DNA from 3 places in the Sinorhizobium sojae CCBAU 05684 genome. Region 3 is predicted to be linked to each of the others. Evidence: riboswitches for the same ligand, from Rfam matches in the RefSeq annotation. Region 3 holds a riboswitch; each other region holds the start of a gene.
What was found. A riboswitch is a leader RNA that binds a small molecule or an ion and turns the genes downstream of it on or off. The one in region 3 is predicted to bind cobalamin.

Region 1 (6,632 bases), 380 kb from region 3:
GCAAAGGCCCTCGGTGGCTGCGCCCTGCTCGATGCCGGGGCTCTGCCTCTCAAGGGCAAGACGACGCGAACGAGGCTTTTCGCCGTGGTCGGCGGCAAGGCGCTTGCCACGTCCCCGGAATTCTTCGAGCTGCAGCGCATTCATGGGCAGCTGATCGCGGCTCTGCAGGTGCGTTCGCCCGATACGCGCCGTATTCTGAGCATGGCGAAACTCAAGGCCGGCGGCTTGGCACCCGGACTTGAGGAGTTCTATCGCCGCATCCCGCGCCGCGCCGACCACTTTCCTGCCGAAGAGACGGAAAGGGGAGGGGCAGGCGAGTGAGTTCCGCCCTCATTTCCACCGGGCCGGCCTGTCCGGTCTGTCTGGGCGATCCGGTCTGTCGGGTCGGTCGGGCCTGTCCGGGCGAGAGTGGCCGTTCGGATGATCCGGCCTATCCGGTCGGTCGGGCCTATCAGGCCTATCAGGCCTGTCCGGCCTGTCCGGTTTGCCAGGCTTGTCAGGCTTGTCAGGCTTATGGGGCTTATGAGGCCTGTCCGGCTTGTGCGGCTTCGGCTTGGGCGGCCTTACAGGCTCCCCGGGTTCCGGGGTAATCGGCGCCTGGTCGACGCGCGGCGGCGGAAGCTTGTCGGGCCGGATTTGAAGGGCAGCCGCAAGGCCGCAGCCGCTGCCGCTCCAGCCAGACGAAAGCCGTTGCTGGCCCGACAGGAACGGCAATGCCCGCGGGTTGCCAAGCGCCCTGAGCGTGCCGCGATTGACCGGCCGGGTGTCCGACATCGCGCCGTTGGGTTTTGCGATCACGCAGTCGCAGCGGCGCGTCAGTTGCCGGCAGCCGCCGCGGCCGCAAAAGTCGGCCGCGCCCGACAGCAGCACGACGGCCGTCGTGCCGTCGCCGCCGACATAGAAGTCGAATACGGTGCCGCGAACGCCGATCGTTCCGGCCGGCGTCAGGATCCGGTAGGCGGAGTGCCTGGAATTGCCGCTGATCCAGCGGAACGTTCCCTTCGCCGCCGCAATCGTCAGATTCTGCACGGTTTTCGAGTCGTCGAAGACGAACCGGTCGATGACTACGGAGGAGCCGGCGCCGAGCGCGAGCTTGCTGCCATCCCGGAAGACGAACTGGCCGAGGCCGGACCTGGATGTCGATATCCGCTCGTCGCGGTGCACCGCGTCCTGCACGGCGAGCGGGCCGGCCGCGCCCCTGACCTCGGTCTTGATGCGGACCGCTTGGCCTACCGGTTCGGCCGCGCCTGCCGGGGGGGAGCCAGCAAGCGCAAAACTCAACCCAACAATTACGGCACGACGCAGATACGACATCGCACCCTCCGACGCGAACCTCCTTGAGGTTCGCGGACATGATCGGCAGACGGGAGCTGCACCTTCACCGCGGTCAGCTCCAGACGGTGCTTTTTACCATGCGGTGGTAAGCAGTGTCTGCTCACCTGTTGTGAGTAGCCACGACCCCGTAGATTCAAAAAGTTGCAGCGCCCCTTGTGCGTCCTGGAGGACGAACGGAGGGCATCTGGCGCAATTCGCGGGCAACGCGTCGCAGGGCGTCGATTGACATCGCAGCCAGGGCTTCATAATTAACGGGAATTGGATGGTTCCCTCGTGCCGGGCCGGTGCGAGGGAGTAAATGGGAATGCGGCGGGGCGGACCCACACCGGGCGCCCTTATCGCAGCCGACCCCGCGACTGTAGAACGGTCAGGGGCCGCTATCGGGTATGCCCATCCTCTCTTCGATGGACTGCATGGGCAGTTTCACCGGGGAGCGGTGGCGTGCCGGAAAAGCCACTGGTGTGGCATCGTGATCAGCCGGGCAGGACGCCTCTTCTTCTACGAATCGTCCGCCTTTCACGAAGCCGTAAGCACTGGGAAGGTGAGGCGGACCCGTTCGGGTCCAGGCATCGTCGCGCTGTTCCGTGTGATGCCTTGGCCCGTGAAGCCGTGAGCCAGGAGACCTGCCATCCGTCAGGGCATCCCGCCCGAGGGGAGAATTGTCCCCGATGCCAGCACGGAGGTTGTCGTGGCTTTCAGATTTCTCCGTCCCGCGACCCGCGGGCGCCTAGCGCATTGCTTTCTGCCTTGGTCATTCGTGAACTGAGGCTTTTCGCATGACCCTCTCCAATGTCGGCCCGACGCTCGTCCTCGGCGGTGCCCGCTCCGGCAAGTCCGGCTTTGCCGAAAGACTCGTCGAAGGCAGCGGTCTGTCGATGCATTATGTCGCGACCGGGCGCGCATTCGACGAGGAGATGCGCGACCGCATCGTCCATCACCAGGCGGCGCGGCAGGGCAAAGGCTGGACGACCCATGAGGAGCCGCTCGACCTCGTCGGTCTGCTCAGCCACATCGATGCGCCGGAGCACGCCGTCCTCGTCGACTGCCTGACGCTTTGGGTCACGAACCTGATGATGGAGGGGCGCGACATGGCGGCGGAGTTCGCGACTCTCGCCGCCTTCCTGCCGGGCGCTCGGGCCCGTCTTGTTTTCGTTTCCAATGAAGTCGGCCTCGGCATCGTCCCGGAAAACCGCATGGCGCGCGAATTTCGAGACCATGCGGGCCGGCTCCACCAGATCGTCGCGGAGAAATCCGCCGAAGTCTATTTCGTCGCGGCCGGACTGCCGCTGAAAATGAAAGGTTGACCATGACACGCGCAAAGGCCCAGCAGGGCAAGATCCCGGCCACCGTCATTACCGGCTTCCTCGGAGCCGGCAAGACGACGATGATCCGCAACCTGTTGCAGAATGCCGACGGCAAGCGCATCGCGCTCATCATCAACGAATTCGGCGATCTCGGGGTCGACGGCGACGTCTTGAAGGGCTGCGGCGCCGAGGCCTGCTCGGAGGAGGACATCATCGAGCTCACCAATGGCTGCATCTGCTGCACCGTCGCCGACGACTTCATCCCGACCATGACGAAGCTGCTCGAGCGCGAGAATCGCCCCGACCATATCGTCATCGAGACGTCGGGTCTTGCGCTGCCGCAGCCGCTGGTCGCCGCCTTCAACTGGCCGGACATTCGCAGCGAAGTGACGGTCGATGGCGTTGTCACCGTCGTGGACAGCGCCGCGGTCGCTGCCGGACGCTTTGCCGACGATCACGACAAGGTCGATGCGCTGCGCGCCAATGACGACAATCTCGACCATGAGAGCCCGCTCGAGGAACTTTTCGAGGACCAACTGACCGCCGCCGACCTGATCGTCCTCAACAAGACCGACCTCATCGATGTCGATGGGGTGAAGGCCGTGCGCGAGGAGGTCGCCTCCCGCATCCGCCGCAGGCCGGCAATGATCGAGGCGCGGAACGGCGAGGTTGCCGCCGCCATCCTGCTCGGCCTCGGCGTCGGCACGGAGGACGAGATCGCCAATCGCAAGTCGCATCACGAAATGGAGCACGAGGCAGGTGAGGAACACGACCACGACGAGTTCGAGAGCTTCGTCGTCGAAGTCGGTGCGATCACGGACCCGGCCGGATTCGTCGAGCGGCTGAAGAGCGTCATCGCCGAGCACGACATACTGCGTCTCAAGGGTTTTGCCGATGTGCCCGGCAAGCCGATGCGGCTCCTGATCCAGGCGGTCGGCAGCCGCATCGATCAATACTACGACCGCACCTGGGCACCCGGGGAAACTCGCGGCACGCGCCTCGTCGTCATCGGCCTGCACGACATGGACGAAGCAGCGGTACGCGCGGCGATCGCGGCGCTCGTGTGAGATGGTCTTGGGTTTGAACGCGAAATACCCCTCCTCTTGCAAGAGGAACCCCTCCAATAGGAGCCCCTCCCCAACCCCTCCCCACCAGGGGGAGGGGCTTACCTTGCCGCGCCGCCTCCACCTCCGTAAAAAACGGCTCAGTCAGACTGAGGGGCGGAAAGCGGGCAGGCGAGGGCCGCAGGCGCCCAGCCCTTCCCCCTGGTGGGGAGGGATTGGGGAGGGGTGTTTTCACGAGGAGGTCCCATGCACCTCCTCCTAGCCCAGAAAGGCACGATTGCCGACGGCAATGAAGCGATCGATCTCGGCCAGAGCCCGGCCGATATTCTGTTCCTCTCGGCCGCCGACACGGAAATTGCCTCGATCGCCGCCGCCCATCGCCAGCGATCGGGCGCAAAGAGCCTGCGCATTGCCAGCCTGATGAACCTGATGCATCCGATGTCGGTCGACACCTATGTCGAGCGGACGGCACGGCATGCCAAGCTGATCGTCGTGCGTCCGCTCGGCGGCGCCAGCTATTTCCGCTATGTGCTGGAGGCGCTACACGCAGCGGCGATCGCGAACAAGTTCCAGATCGCCGTGGTGCCCGGCGACGACAAGCCCGATGCGGGCCTCGAGCCTTTTTCGACCGTTTCGGCTGAGGACCGTGAGCGTCTCTGGGCCTATTTCACCGAAGGCGGTGCCGACAATGCGCGCCTTTTCCTCGACTATGCCGAGGCGTTGATCGATGGCGGAGAGAGGCCGGAACCGGCGCGGCCCTTGCTCAAGGCCGGCATCTGGTGGCCGGGGGCAGGGGTGATCGGGGTAGGGGAATGGATGCGGCAGGTTGGTTTCGGCGGGGGTACCGTTCCGCAGACGGATAGCCCGCCCACCATTGCCATCTGCTTCTACCGCGCCCTCGTCCAGAGCGGCGAGACCAAGCCTGTCGAAGCGATGATCGAGGCACTGGCTGCGGAAGGCATGCGGGCCTTGCCGGTCTTCGTCTCCAGCCTCAAGGACGCGGTCTCTATCGGCACGCTCGAGGCGATCTTTGCCGAGGCTGCTCCTGACGTGGTGATGAATGCCACGGGCTTTGCAGTCTCGGCGCCCGGTGCCGATCGCCGGCCGACAGTGCTCGAATCGACGGGGGCGCCGGTCTTGCAGGTGATTTTCTCGGGTTCGTCGCGCGCGGCCTGGGAAGCCTCGCCGCAGGGGCTGATGGCGCGCGATCTCGGCATGAATGTCGCCTTGCCGGAAGTGGACGGGCGCATCCTTTCCCGCGCCGTCTCTTTCAAGGCGGCCTCGGTTTACGACCCGCTGGTCGAAGCCAATATCGTCGGTCACGAGCCGCTTGACGACCGCGTGCAATTTTCCGCCCGTCTCGCCGCCAATTGGGCGAAGCTCAGACGGACCGAGACCGATGCGCGCCGGATCGCCGTCGTCATGGCCAATTACCCGAACCGCGACGGCCGCCTCGGCAACGGCGTCGGCCTCGACACGCCGGCGGGCACGGTCGAGGTGCTGAGGGCGATGGCGGCGGAGGGCTATCCGGCCGGCCAAGTGCCCGACGACGGCGACGCGCTGATGCGCTTCCTGATGGCCGGGCCGACCAATGCCGCGAGCCGCGACCGGGAGATCCGCGAGAGCATTTCCCTGAATCGATACAGGGACTTCTTCGCGTCTCTTCCGAGAAAGATTCAAGAGGAGGTGACGGAGCGCTGGGGGGCGCCCGAGGCCGATCCTTTCTTCCTCGATGATGCCTTTGCGCTTCCGCTCGCCCGTTTCGGCGATGTCCTGGTCGGCATCCAGCCGGCGCGCGGCTACAATATCGATCCGAAGGAGACCTATCATGCGCCGGACCTCGTGCCGCCGCATGGCTACATCGCCTTCTACGCCTATCTGCGCCAGGTCTTCGGTGCCGATGCGATCATTCACATGGGCAAGCACGGCAATCTCGAATGGCTGCCCGGAAAGGCGCTGGCGCTCTCCGAGGCCTGCTATCCCGAGGCAATCTTCGGGCCGACGCCGCACCTCTATCCCTTCATCGTCAACGATCCGGGCGAGGGCACGCAGGCCAAGCGCCGAACGAGTGCCGTCATCATCGACCACCTGACCCCGCCTTTGACGCGGGCGGAATCCTACGGGCCGCTCAAGGATCTGGAGGCGCTGGTCGACGAGTATTACGAGGCGGCAGGCGGCGATCCGCGCCGCCTGCGTCTGCTCAGCCGCCAGATCCTCGACCTCGTGCGCGACATCGGCCTCGACCACGACGCCGGCATCGACAGGGGCGACAGCGACGAGGCGGCGCTGGAGAAGCTTGACGCCTATCTCTGCGATCTCAAGGAGATGCAGATCCGCGACGGGCTCCATATTTTCGGCGTGGCGCCTCAAGGACGGCTGCTGACCGACCTTACCGTTGCGCTTGCGCGTGTGCCGCGGGGCTTAAGCGAGGGCGGGGACCAGAGCCTGCAGCGGGCGATTGCGGTGGATGCGGGATTGGGGCGTGGTGCTGAAGTTACCCCCTATGGCCTATCGGCCATCTCCCCGCTCCCGCCTCAACCCTTCGACCCCCTCGACTGCATCCACTCCACTCCATGGCCCGGCCCCAAGCCCGACCTACTCGCCACCCTCTCGGACGCTCCCTGGCGCACCGCCGGCGACACGGTCGAGCGCATCGAACTGCTTGCGGCGAAGCTCGTCTCCGGCGAAATCGCCTGCCCGGAGGACTGGACCAACACGCGGGCCGTGCTCAACGAGGTCGAACTTCGGCTGAAGCCCTCGATCGAAAGCTCCGGTGCAGCCGAGATCAAGGGCCTGCTCACCGGCCTCGACGGCCGCTTCGTTCCGCCTGGCCCATCCGGCGCTCCGACGCGCGGGCGCCCCGACGTGCTGCCGACCGGCCGTAACTTCTATTCCGTCGACAGCCGCGCCGTGCCGACACCGGCGGCCT
Region 2 (6,632 bases), on a different replicon from region 3:
GGTCCGTACCGAGCGACAATCCGTTCGTAGACCGGGACGGTGCCGACGAAATCTGGTCCTACGGCCACCGAAACGTTCAGAGCGCGGCCATTCACCCCGAGACGGGTGTGCTCTGGTCAGCCGAGATGGGGCCGAGAGGTGGAGACGAGCTGAACATCCCCGAGACCGGAGAAAACCACGGCTGGCCCGTCGTCAGTTGGGGCCGCCATTATTCGGGCGAGCAGATCCCCGATCCGCCGACCCGGCCCGAATTTGCCGGCTCCATCCATAGCTGGACACCCGTGATTTCACCCTCGGGCATGACCTTCTATACCGGCGACATGTTCCCCGACTGGAAGGGCGATCTCCTGATCGGGGGTCTTTCGGCTGAAGGAATCGTCCGGGTCGAGACGAACGCACAGGAGGTGACCGGAGAGGAAGTCCTTTCGCTGGGCGTCAGGATTCGCGATGTTCTCCAGGCCTCCGACGGCGCGGTGCTCGCGCTGACGGACGAGCCATCCGGAAAAATTCTGCGTCTCACACCTGCGGAGGGATAGCCCGGATGCGAGCGCCGTCCGGCCCGGTGGCGCGGCAGTCAGCGACGGCTGCGCGCTCACGATCGAAACAGCCGCCTCAGTATGAGATGGGTCGGCAGATAGGCGACCACGGGCAACAACACCATGTAGAGGCCGAGATAGACGCGCGGCGACAAGATCTTTTCCGCCTCCGTTCCCGGGCCGAGCCCATGAACCCAATTGATGTTCTTCTCGGGAGGGGTGAGCCAGTAGCTCGCAAGGAGCACGATCCAGGCGAAGACGGTCTGCGTCTTCAAGGCCCGGCGGTCGTAGCCTTGTCTGAACAGCATGTACAGGATGAGCACCGGCAGCAGGAAGTGAAAGCCGGACAAGGCCCGCATATGCGCCGGCTCATCGGGATCGAACATATAGGCCGCAAGTCCCATGAGCCTGCCGCCTGTGAAGAAGTCGACAGTCCATGCCACTTCGAACGGCAGCACGCCGACCGCCATCATCGAGTGGATGAGCCTGTTTCCGGTCCAGAGCACGATCAGCAAGGCGAACAACGCTAAGTCCGAGAACCACAGGAAATTGCCGGGACCGTATCGCAGCCAGTAGACCGGCGTAAGCACGGCAACGAACAGCGTGTACGGCACGGTAATCCAGAGCGGATAGGCCGCATGCGGGGCTTTGCGTTGCTTGGCTGTCATCGCTCGCCTCGTCTGTCGCGGACCACGCAACGCGGTGTTGCGCGCGGTCAAAGGCCTAACTCCGCGGTCGCCAGGCAGTTCCCGGGCGGAGGATGGCCGCACAGCTCTTCAGCCCTGGCGGGGGGCGTCTTTCTCGCGGTGCCCGGCTGCAATGCCAGGAAGTCCGGCCATCGAGCCCTTTGCGCCGGGGTTCAACATCTTGCCCTCAACGGTTTCGGCGCTCGCAAAATGCGGCGACGAAGGCCGCAAGCAAGTGCCTGGCAACGATCATGAAATCCTCCTCAGCCTGGGTCGTTCGGCGACCGGCGAACCGGGTGGCCGGTAGCGGATGTGACAGCGCCCCTCGCCCTCCTGTTCGACATCGGCCTCCACCCCGAAGACGGTGCCGATCCGCTCTGCGCTGAGGACTTCGGATGGGCGCCCCAACGCTACGATGCGGCCGCCGCTCATCAAGGCGATTCGGTCGCAGAACATCGCCGCGTGGTTGAGATCGTGAAGCGCCGCCACGGCCGTCAGCTGCTGCTGGCGGACGAGATGCAACAGGCCGATCTGGTGGCCGATGTCGAGGTGGTTCGTCGGCTCGTCCAGAAGCAGGATTTTCGGCTGCTGCGCGAGGGCGCGGGCGATGTGCAGGCGCTGGCGTTCGCCCCCCGAGAGCGTGTGCCACTGCCGCGACGCTAATGGCTCCATGTCGACATTGCGGATCGCCGCGCCGACGATCTCGTCATCCTCTGCCGACCATGGTGCGAGCGGCCCGAGATGCGGGGTGCGGCCGAGTTCCACGGCCTGGCGCGCCGATATGCGCTCGCTCGTCTCGGCCTGCTGTTCGACGAGGGCGATGCGTCTGGCGACCTCACGCCGTCCGAGCCCGTCGATCGGCCGGCCGTCCAGCAGCACACGACCCGACTTCGGCCGCCGGAGACCCGCAAGAAGCGACATCAGGCTCGTCTTTCCGGAACCGTTCGGTCCGACAATGCCGAGAAATTCACCCGGGACGACGTCGAGCGAGACATTCTCGAGAATTGAAATTCCGCCCGTGGACCATGAAACGTTGCACGCCGAAAGCATCATCGAACCGCCCCCCGCTGGCCAAGAATGATCGCGAAGGCAGGCGCCCCGACAAGTGCCGTCACCACGCCGATCGGCAGCACCTGGCCCGGAATGATCACGCGTGAAACCACGTCCGCGGCGATCATGAATATTGCGCCGATCAGAGCGGATGCCGGCAGCAGCAGCCCGTGCCGGACGCCCACCAGCATCCGGGCCGCATGCGGGATGACGAGCCCGACGAAGCCGATCGAGCCGACAACGCTGACCATCGCCGCCGTCATCATGGCCGATGCGCCGATCAGCACGACATAGACGCGGCGCACGGGAATGCCGAGCGAAGCGGCGGACTCGGAGCCGAAGGTGAAGGCGTCGAGGGCGCGTGCATGCCAGAGGCAGGCAATGAGGCCCGCCACCGCCACCGGCAGCGCGAGCCAGACATCAGGCCAACGGACGCCGGAAAGATTGCCGAGCAGCCAGAACATGATCGCGCGCGACTGCTCCGCATTGGCCGCCTTGGTGACGATGAAGGAAGTGAGCGCGTTGAAGAGCTGCGAGCCGGCGACACCGGCGAGAATGATGGCACCATGCCCCCTGCCCGCGCGCATTGCGAGCAGGCTGACAAGCCCGAAGGCGAGAAGCGCGCCGAGGAAGGCCCCCAGCGGCAGCGTCAACAGACCGGCGCCGAAACCGAGGATGGCAACGGCGACCGCGCCGGTCGATGCACCCGCCGAAATCCCGAGAATATACGGATCGGCCAGCGGGTTGCGCAGAAGCGACTGCAGCACGACGCCGGAAAGCGCAAGCGCCGAGCCGCAGCACGCCGCCACCACGGCGCGGCTCAGCCGGTAGTTCCAGATGATGCCCTCGTTGATCGGATCGAGCGGATAGCCCGCATGCCAAAGCCGATTGGCGACCGCCCGGGCGACGACATCCATCGGGATCGCGGTCTCGCCGATCGCCGCACCCAGCCAGAGCGCCGCGAACAACAGGACAAGCGCCAGCACTGTGGCGCTTGTCCTCGATAGGGAGCCCACCAAGCCGATCACTGGGTCAGGCCGGCTTTTTCAATGGCCTCGGCCAGGACCTCGATACCTTCGATGGTCCGGATCGTCGGGTTCATCGCCTGGGCGTCCATTTCGACGACACGGCCCTCCTTGACGGCCGGCATGAGGCTCGTGACCGGGTCGGACTTCAGGAACTGGTGCTTGACGGCGATGTCGTCTGCGGGGAAACGGCGACGCTCCATCCTGCCCGCGACGATGATCGTCGGGCCAGACTTGGCGATGGTTTCCCAGCCGACGGTCGGCCATTCCTCTTCGCTGTCGATGACATTGCGGATGCCGAGCGCCTGCATGATGTAGCCGGGAGCACCGTTCTTGCCGGCGACAAAGGGATCGATGTCGAGCTCCGCGCTCGAGAACCAGAACACGGCGGAGAGCCTGCCGTTCGCCGACGCGATCTTCTGCTTCGCCGCATCCTCGCGCGACTTCAGCTCGGCGATCAGCGCCTCGCCGTGAGCCTGGACGTTGAAGATCTGCGCCAGTTCAGCGATCTCCTGGTAGATCAGGTCCATGGTGAAAACCGCATGGCGAACGCCATCGCCGCCACCCGTATTGTCCTTGCCGACGCAATCGGCGGGCGAGGTGTAGACGGGAATGCCGAGTTCCTCGAACTGCTCCGGTTTGGCGACGGTGCCTTCGGGCCCGACGTGCCACTGGAACTGCGCGGTGACGATGTCCGGCTTCTTGGCAACGACGCTTTCGAAGCTCGGATCGTTGTCCGCGAGACGCTCCACCCTGGCATTCGCCTCCTCGTAACCCCCGATGACCGGGCCGAGCCAGACGGCGGTGCCGACCATCCGGTCCTGCAGGCCGAGCAGATACATGATCTCCGTGCTGCTCTGGCCGATCGAGACGGCGCGTTCGGGCGCCTTCTGGAAAGTGACCGTGCGGCCGCAATTGGTAATGGTCAGCGGATAGGTGGTTTCGGAGGCCCGAGCGTCGACGGTGAGAGTCGACACCAGCGCAGCGACGGCAACAAAGCTGCCACGAATGGTGGGAATGATGGTCACGGTTGATCTCCCCGATTGGAAAAATACCGGCCGCACTGCGCGGACGGCAGGAATGATCGCGCCGCGTCAGTCAGCGGTTTCGAGCGAGCGGCCGCTCGAGCGGGAAGGAACGAAGGCAGGAAGGCGCAGCCAGGCGCGAGAATTTGTCATGGCACATCCTGTTCCGGGCATCCCCGCCCGTGGACATTGGAGCGAACACATGACGGCAGGTCTCCTGGCTTGCGGATGTCTGTCGTCCATCTGCCTTCCCGTGCCGGGTGGCACAGTGGCATGGCGCTGGAGGCGCCACGAGGATGGACGGCAATCCGCTCACAGTTGCGGGGGCAGCCACGGCCTTGGTCCCTACTGGGTCGCCCGCACCGTGTTCCCTATTAATCCCCTTCGCTTCATCGTCGGGGAACCGTCGAGAGACTCCATAGATAGTTGCCCCGGGCCGGTCAAGGGCGGGCCCCTGCTTCCCTACCGGAGGTCCATGCCCGCTTCGCGGGTCAGGAAACCGATGAGGCCTCCGGCGACAGTTCCTCGGCAAGCCAGGTGCGGAAGGCTTCGAGCGGCGGGTAATTGGCGCGCGCTTGCGGCCAGACCAGCCAATAGGATCCGGACCCCGGCACGCCCCTCTTCAAGAGGGGCACAAGGCGCCCTTCCGCGATCTCCGCATATGCCAGATAGTCCGGAAGAAGAGCGACGCCGAGCCCGGAGATCGCAGCCTGAGTCATGGTGGCGAACTGGTCGAAGAGCATTCCGGTCACGCTTGTTGGTTCCGCGCCATGGGCGGCAAACCAGATCAGCCAGGCATTCGGCCGTGTCTCCAGCTGCAGAAGCGGCAGCCCGGACATGTCATCGACACCGGTGATCGGATGGTCGTTGAGCAGTGCCGGCGAAATGCAGGCGGTCAGTCGTTCCTCGAATAGCTTCATATGGCCGGCGTCGTGCCAATCCTCGGCGCCGAAATGAATGGCGGCATCGAAGCCTTCGACGGCAAAGTTGAAGCGCTTGAGGCGCGTTGCTAGATTGATCGTGATGCCGGGATGCTTGACCAGGAACGTGCCGAGCCGCGGCGCCAGCCATCGCGTGCCGAAGGCCGGCAGGATCGCCAGCGACAGCGTGCCGCCGCCCGGATTTGCGGCAACTTCCATGCTGCCGCGCTGAATGAGATCGAGCGCGCGGGTCACATCCCGGCCATAGGCGTGGGCGGCTTGCGTGGGGATGAGCTTCTGCCGGTGACGCTCGAAAAGCTGGCGGCCGAGCTGCTGCTCCAGATTCTGGACAAGGCGGCTCACCGCGCTCTGCGTCAGATTGAGGTCGCGCGCAGCCGCCGCCGTCGAGCCGGTCTTCAGGACGGCCTCAAAAGCGGACAAAAGGCTTATCGAGGGAAGGAACCGGCGCGGGCGCATCTCCACCTATGCACTCTATGAATGATATTACGCCTAAATACGGCTTTTTACGCCCGGCAACAATCGGTATCTACATAGGAAATCGGCTTGCCGTTTCGAGATTATCGGGGCCGTTTCGAGATTATCGGGAGAGAATCCGTGACCACAAACCCGTCCACTGCCCCCGCCATGCAGTCACCCCAAGGCAGCGCCTTCGTATGGGACGATCCCCTTCTCCTGGACGACCAGCTTGCCGAGGACGAACGCATGATCCGCGATGCGGCCAGCGCCTTCGCGCAAGCAGAACTGCTGCCGCGCGTAGAGGAGGCCTATCTTGAGGAAAAGACCGATCCGGGCCTCTTCCGGCTGATGGGCCAGGCGGGTCTTCTCGGCGTGACCCTGCCGGAAAAATATGGCGCGGCCGGCGCCAATTACGTTTCCTATGGTCTCGTGGCGCGCGAGGTGGAGCGCGTCGATTCGGGCTACCGCTCCATGATGAGCGTGCAGTCGTCGCTGGTGATTTACCCCATCTACGCCTATGGCTCCGAAGAACAGCGCGACAAATACCTGCCCGGCCTCGTCTCGGGCGAGTTGATCGGCTGCTTCGGACTCACCGAGCCGGATGCCGGATCCGATCCGGGTTCGATGAAAACACGCGCCGAGAAGATCGAGGGCGGCTATCGCCTGCGGGGCTCGAAGATGTGGATCTCCAACGCGCCGATCGCCGACGTCTTCGTGGTCTGGGCCAAATCGGAGGCGCATGGCGGGCAGATCCGCGGCTTCATCCTCGAAAAAGGCATGAAGGGCCTCTCGGCGCCGAAGATCGGCGGCAAGCTGTCGCTGCGTGCCTCGATCACCGGCGAGATCGTGCTCGAAGGCGTCGAGGTGGGCGAGGACGCGCTGTTGCCGAATGTCTCGGGACTCAAGGGACCGT
Region 3 (6,632 bases):
AGAACAGCACGCCAACGAGCAGGCCGGACGCGGAGAACGACCGCAACAGGCCACCCAGCGGCCGCGTCTCGCCCGATAGATGCGTCTGCCGAAGCTGTTCCATCGCGGGCCTCCACTCCACACATCGTCGCCGCAATATTCGCTTGTCGTCCGGGGGTGCTAACCTCCGTCCGCCTTGTGGACGCACAGACGTCGCTGCAAGTACGCACTGCTTACCTAAAATCGGGTCCGATTTTCGGGCCGAAGCGGTAGAAGTGCTACAGGCTCTCGCCGGCGGCAATGTCGCTCCATGCGCCGGCGCAGTCAATTACCGTAATCCGACACCTACTCCGCAGCACCGGCCTTGTCGGCATATTGCCGCCCGCGGGTCACCTCGACAGGCGTCTTCATGATGATCTCCCGATGCGGGAACGGGATCGAAATGCCGGCCGCCTTGAAAGCATCCCACAATGCAAGCAGCACCTGGCCGCGGACATTCGTCAAGCCGTTGCTCGGATCGGAAATCCAGAACCGCAGCTTGAAATCGAGCGACGATGCCCCGAAGCCGGTCATCCAGCAGACCGGCTGGGCATAGGTGCTGGCAACCCGCGGCGTGGCCTTTGCCGTTTCGATCGCAATGCGCACGACCTCGTGCGGGTCGCTGTCATAGGACGTCCCGAAGTCCACTTCGATGCGGACATACTCGCTGGAAAAGGACCAGTTCACCACCTGCTGCGAGATGAAGTCCTCATTGGGAATGAGGTATTCCTTGCCGTCCCTGGTGATGACGGAAACGAAGCGGGATCTTAGATCCCGGATCGAGCCGAACGTATCGCCGAGCGTGATCGTGTCGCCCGGCTTGATGGACTTGTCGAGGAGTATGATGATTCCGGAAATGAAGTTGGAGACGACCTTCTGCAGGCCGAAGCCGATGCCGACGCCGACCGCACCGGAAAAGATGGTGAGTGCCGTCAGGTCCACGCCCGTCGCCGACAGCGCCACTGTGCCGGCGAACACGATCAGCCCGATCTTGATCAATTTGCTGATGAGCACCTTGAAAGAGGGCGTCAGATCCCCGGACCGGTCGATCCAGTGCGCCGTCACATTGCCGATCAGGACGGCCGCCCAGATCAGCGCGGCGGAAAGGACGATCGCCTTCAACACGATCAGCATCGAAAGGCGAACGGCGCCGAGATTGACCGCAACGCGGTCGAGAGCCGCCAGCACGACCTCGTCCAGCCCGAGCACATAAAGCGCGAAATAGGACCAGCCGGCGACGGCGACCACACGCGCCAGCATCAGGTTGCGGATGATCCGCGTCAGCACCGAAATGACGAACCACGCGGCCGCGAGCGTGAGCGCCGTGGAGACCAGCCAGCGATAGGACGGCCAGCCATACCGCAACAGAAGCACATCCGCGATCCACAGCCAGATGATCAGGAAGACCCATCTGAGCCGCCGCATGAAGGCGATGATCACCCGAAGCAGGTCCGGATTTCCCTTGATCATGCGCGCGCGTGCTTCCACCGCCGGTTCTATGTGCTTCGCCAGAATGGTGGAAACCAGGTAACCGACTCCGATCAGTGCCAGCTGATAGAGCGTCCACTCATTGAGGACCACGGTCCGCAGCCAGGACTCTGCGGCCTCGATCGCGTCCAGGAAATCCATCGCCGTCCTCCCAGAGCGCCGGGCGTCCGGTTGAATACGCCGAGGACGCTCTAATTCTTTGAATCTAGGGCATCTTCTTCAGTTTCAATGTCAGAGTGTCAAAAGCGGTTTTGCGGCGCGCTCCGTTATACGCTTCCTCATCTCCGACTTGTCGCGCGAATGGGAGCGGGTGTCAGCGGCAGAAATTCGGTGACCGATCTCGCCGGCAATTTTCTGCGCCTTATCTTCTCACTGCCGGCGGATATTTGCGCCGGCCATGATCAGACGGTCCAAGCGCTTGATATAATTCAAGAGAACAGTCTGGCCCGTTTCACGCGGAGGAGAAATCAATGACCGCGCCGCATCCGTCCAAGACCCATATCGGCAATCATAAACTGCATCCCGAAACCCTGATGCTCAATTATGGCTACGACCCGGAGCTTTCCGAAGGCGCGGTCAAGCCGCCCATCTTTCTCACCTCCACCTTCGTCTTCCACTCGGCCGAGGAGGGCCGCGACTTCTTCGACTTCGTCTCCGGGCGGCGCGAACCGCCGGCGGGCGTCGGCGCCGGGCTCGTCTATTCCCGCTTCAACCATCCGAACAGCGAGATCGTCGAGGACCGGCTCGCCGTTTACGAGCGGGCGGAAGCAGGCGCACTCTTTTCCTCCGGAATGTCGGCGATCGCGACCACGCTGCTTGCCTTCGTTCGCCCGGGCGACGTCATCCTGCATTCGCAGCCGCTTTATGGCGGCACCGAGACGCTGCTGGCGAAAACCCTTCCTAATCTCGGCGTCTCCGCCGTCGGCTTTGCCGACGGCATCGACGAGGAAGCCGTCAATGCCGCGGCGGAGGAGGCGATGAAGAAGGGCCGCGTCGCCTTCATTCTGATCGAGACGCCGGCCAATCCGACCAACAGCCTCGTCGACGTCGCCATGATCCGCCGCATCGCCGACAGGATCGGCGAGACCCAGGGGCACCGGCCGATCTTCGCCTGCGACAACACCCTGCTCGGACCGGTCTTCCAGCACCCGATCGATCATGGCGCGGACCTCTCGCTCTATTCGCTGACCAAATATGTCGGCGGTCACTCCGACCTGATCGCCGGCGCGGCCCTCGGCTCCAAGGCGCTCGTCAAGCAAGTGAAGGCACTGCGCGGGTCGATCGGCACCCAGCTCGACCCGCATTCCTGCTGGATGATAGGTCGATCATTGGAAACCCTTGCGGTCAGGATGGAGAAGGCGAACGACAACGCCCGCATCGTCGCCGAATTCCTGCGCGACCATCCGAAAGTCGAGCGCATCCACTACCTGCCCTTCGACGACGGAGACTCGCATGCCGGCCGTGTCTTTGCCGCTCAGTGCACCGGCGCCGGCTCGACCTTCTCCTTCGATATAGCCGGCGGCCAGGAGGCGGCCTTCCGCTTCTTGAACGCGCTGCAGATCTTCAAGCTCGCCGTCAGTCTCGGCGGCACGGAATCGCTCGCAAGCCACCCGGCCGCCATGACCCATTCGGGCGTGCCGATCGAGGTCAGGCGCCGGATCGGCGTACTCGAATCGACCATCCGCCTGTCGATCGGCATCGAGCATCCGGACGACCTCGTCGCCGACCTCGCCAATGCACTGACGACTGCCTGAGATGATGCCTCAGCTGCGGGCAAGGCCGAGCACGAACAGCGCCAGCGCCCCGATCGAGGCAATGGTGCGGACATGATTCCAGCGGACCCAATCGGTCAGGTAGCGCTGCTGCCAGAGCGCGGCGGCGGCCTCGCCGCGCGCCGCAGCGAGCGCGTCGTTCAAGGGAACGTTGAAGATGACCGTCACCCCAAATGTGCCGACGAGATAGGCGAGCCCGCCGGCGGCAAACAGGTAGCTCCCGTGCCCGCCCGTTATGAAAGCGGCAACGATCAGCGCCAGGCCGAGCAGGGTAGTGCCCATGAAGGTGATCAGGAACAACGGGTTCTGGATCGCCGCATTGATGGCGTTCATGGCGGCGATGCCCTGTTCCGCCGGAAGCCGCGACAGCGCCTGCATGACGCATACCGAAAAGACGAAGAAGAGCCCCGCCATCAGGCCGGAACCGATAGTGGCTGCAAAAGCAAGGCCGGGAACGAAAGCTGCCATGACTTGTCTCCAGATCGCGCAAGCGCAACCGCAAGCGCCCGGTACGGGAACGCAACCGTAGAGATAGACGAGAGGCACCTTACGGTCACCAGGCGAAACGCCACTTTCGAAAGATCGGCGGGCCGCCGTCCGCAGGCCGCGACTGGCGCGAACCCTGTACATTTTGCGGGTCCCCTCGATTGACAACGCGCGCGGCCGCACATAATCATCGCTGATCGGTTGGTTCCCGGAAAGCGAACGCGCTTCGGGAGTAAACGGGAACGTGACGGATGGACCCAAGCTGGGCATCTTAATCACGGCCGACCCCGCGACTGTAGTGCGGCGTGAATTTGCCGTTCCGGAGCGATCCGGAAAAAGCCACTGGGAAGGACCGCGAGAGGGCGGTTCGATCTGGGAAGGCGAGGCAAATCCCTGGTGTAAACCTGACGCCGCGAGCCAGGAAACCTGCCAATCGATGCGGGCGCAACGCCCAATCGGGAACATCCCTTGCCATCACGGAGGTTGTCATGGCTACGTCTAACGTTTCGAGCGTCTCGCTCTCCCTCAGCGATCGTCTTGTTGCGGGCATTCTTGCCCTTATGATCGGCGGCTTCCTCGTCTTCGGTGCAGGTCTTGCAAATTCGGCCGTGCTCCATGACACGGCGCACGACACCCGCCATTCCTACGGCTTCCCCTGCCACTAAGCCTATGGAACGCCTTGCGCGTTCCGAATCGAAGCTGAACAGAGCCGTCGGGTGCTCCGAGCATGCGCACATGCCATCCGGCATGATGTTGCTGCTCGCGCATCGGCCCGAAAATCGGAACCGATTTTCGCGAAGCACGATGCGTGGATTCAAACGCTTACAGCAACCTTCGTGCGTCCTGAAAGGCGCACGGGGCTGTAAGGCGTCCGACTGCGTTGGTTGGACGGCGCCCCATAGGGGGAGCGCCGCATTGAGGAATATCGACACATGATCGTCAAGACACTTCTGGCCGCAATCGTGGCCGGGCTGATCGCAGGCGTCTTCATGACCGCCGCCCAGGAACTGCGCGTAACGCCGCTGATCCTTCATGCCGAAGAATTCGAGGGCGGAGAACCGGCCGCCGAGCCTGCGGCCGCTGGCCACGAAGAGCATTCATCACTGAACGCTGTTTCGCCGCTCGGAAAGCTGCTTGCCTTCGTTTCGCCGATCACGCCTGCCTATGCCCATGAACACGAACACGAGGAGGAAGGCGGCATTCTGTTCGGCATGAGCCGCTTCTCCGGTACGCTTCTCGCAAATCTCGTCACGGGCGCCGGCTTCTCGCTGCTGCTTGCGGGCATCAGCCTGACGATCGGCCATCGGATCACGCTTGCAAACGGAGCACTCTGGGGTGCCTGCGGGTGGCTGGCCGTGCACATGCTGCCGGCCCTCGGCCTGCCGCCGGAACTGCCCGGCTTCCCGGCTGCCGACCTTGGCGAGCGCCAAACCTGGTGGGCGCTGACGGTGCTGCTCTCGGCCGCGGGTCTCTACCTGCTGGCCTTGCGCGGGGAACTCGTCGCGAAGGTCGCCGGCCTCGTGCTGATCGCCGCGCCCCACGCCTATGGCGCGCCGCAGCCGCTCGATATCTCGAGCAACGTCCCGGCGGTCCTCGGCGCGGAATTCGCGGTCGCGGCGCTGGCCACCACACTCGCCTTCTGGATCGTCCTCGGCGTCGTCTCCGGCTTCATCAACGACCGGGTTGTGAAGGCCGGTTAGTCCAAGCTCGTTTTGCCCCTCATCCGCCTGCCGGCACCTTCTCCCCGCACGCCGGGAGAGGGCTAGGGTGAGGGGCAATCCACCTCATTCTCAGCCGACTTCCCCTCCGACGCGCGCAAATGCGCCCTCAATCTCTCCCGTCTTGTCTCAGGTTCCAGCAGCACGCAGGTGTCGCAGAAATCGCCGCCTTCCGTTCGATAATAGAGACAACAGCCGCTGCGCATCCGATAGGTCCGGGAGAGAGGACGCCCATGCCCTTCGGCCTTGATCTCCTCGTAATAGAGGTCGGGCGATAACAGCGGCGAGCCCGCGCATCTGACGATGGCGAGCGCCCGCTCGACCGCGGCCGCCTCCTGCCCTCGCAGGCGGCCGATTTCCAGGAAGGCGCCCGCCAGGCCGTCGGCCGCGAGCCGCCATTGCGCCCGGGCAGAAAGGCCGCAGCGGCGCTTGATGAGCGCGATGATCGGTTTCATATGCAGGACGAAGGCGTCGTGAAACCGTTGCTTCCCCTCCCCGGGCTCCCTGGCGCCCGCAGACGGCGCATCGAGGAGAAAATGGAAGCGGCCGGCCTCGAAGCTTCGCCCGCCCTCGCTTCGCGGATAGGTCTCGAAACGGAGCCCTGCGATCCGCGGCACGAGACCGGCGGCGAGATAGATCGCACCGGTCGCAAGGCCGAGCCGATGGCAATAGAATGCGATCAGATGCGCCGCCCGGATCTTGTCGTCCATGCCGGAGGCGAAGCGGTCCTGATAGGCAAGGCAGGCCTCCATCTCGGTGGAGCCCTCCGCCCAGAAGGCAGCCGTGGCCGAGAAGCCCGTCGGCGACCCGAGCGAGCAGGCAACTTCAGAAAAGGCGGCCGTGAGCCAATCGATGGCCGCCGCAAAACTCCCGCTCTCCTGCATCCGCTACGCCATCCTCGCTATCACGCTCCAGCGCCGCCCGTTACATGAGACGCGCAAGGGTCGCCCTCGCCCTTCGACTTGCTGCCTGTGTTTGTCGGCACGCGTGGCGAAAGCCATCCGCCCGTAAAGCCCGCCTTTTCCAGGCCGCGCCTGAAAGGCGCGATGCCGCGCGTCAGTTCCCAAAGCAAGCCGCTTCGCCAGTTCTCGATCATCATGACCGTAAGCCCCTGGTCAAGCCCGACGACGCGATCGTCCACCCAGCCTTC

Region 1: another riboswitch for cobalamin. It lies ahead of cobU (bifunctional adenosylcobinamide kinase/adenosylcobinamide-phosphate guanylyltransferase); the one in region 3 lies ahead of SJ05684_RS11130 (CbtB domain-containing protein).
Region 2: another riboswitch for cobalamin. It lies ahead of SJ05684_RS26125 (ABC transporter substrate-binding protein); the one in region 3 lies ahead of SJ05684_RS11130 (CbtB domain-containing protein).

What each region holds. Positions count from the first base shown of each region.
Region 1 covers NZ_CP023067.1:1,885,216-1,891,847, reverse strand. Annotated here, with positions in the region: gene SJ05684_RS09280 (CHASE2 domain-containing protein) at 1-321, shown strand, start outside; gene SJ05684_RS09275 (FecR family protein) at 331-1,314, opposite strand; cobalamin riboswitch at 1,582-1,980, shown strand; gene cobU (bifunctional adenosylcobinamide kinase/adenosylcobinamide-phosphate guanylyltransferase) at 2,112-2,639, shown strand; gene cobW (cobalamin biosynthesis protein CobW) at 2,642-3,706, shown strand; gene cobN (cobaltochelatase subunit CobN) at 3,950-6,632, shown strand, end outside.
Region 2 covers NZ_CP023068.1:1,805,566-1,812,197, forward strand. Annotated here, with positions in the region: gene SJ05684_RS26105 (PQQ-dependent sugar dehydrogenase) at 1-536, shown strand, start outside; gene SJ05684_RS26110 (hypothetical protein) at 593-1,204, opposite strand; gene SJ05684_RS26115 (ABC transporter ATP-binding protein) at 1,472-2,275, opposite strand; gene SJ05684_RS26120 (FecCD family ABC transporter permease) at 2,272-3,300, opposite strand; partial or broken gene SJ05684_RS26125 (ABC transporter substrate-binding protein) at 3,297-4,247, opposite strand; cobalamin riboswitch at 4,513-4,745, opposite strand; gene SJ05684_RS26130 (LysR family transcriptional regulator) at 4,814-5,719, opposite strand; gene SJ05684_RS26135 (acyl-CoA dehydrogenase) at 5,888-6,632, shown strand, end outside.
Region 3 covers NZ_CP023067.1:2,266,646-2,273,277, forward strand. Annotated here, with positions in the region: gene SJ05684_RS11110 (alpha/beta hydrolase) at 1-103, opposite strand, end outside; gene SJ05684_RS11115 (mechanosensitive ion channel family protein) at 325-1,647, opposite strand; gene SJ05684_RS11120 (cystathionine gamma-synthase family protein) at 1,977-3,260, shown strand; gene SJ05684_RS11125 (anthrone oxygenase family protein) at 3,270-3,746, opposite strand; cobalamin riboswitch at 3,950-4,212, shown strand; gene SJ05684_RS11130 (CbtB domain-containing protein) at 4,253-4,429, shown strand; gene SJ05684_RS11135 (CbtA family protein) at 4,697-5,464, shown strand; gene SJ05684_RS11140 ((2Fe-2S)-binding protein) at 5,527-6,366, opposite strand; gene SJ05684_RS11145 (glucoamylase family protein) at 6,387-6,632, opposite strand, start outside.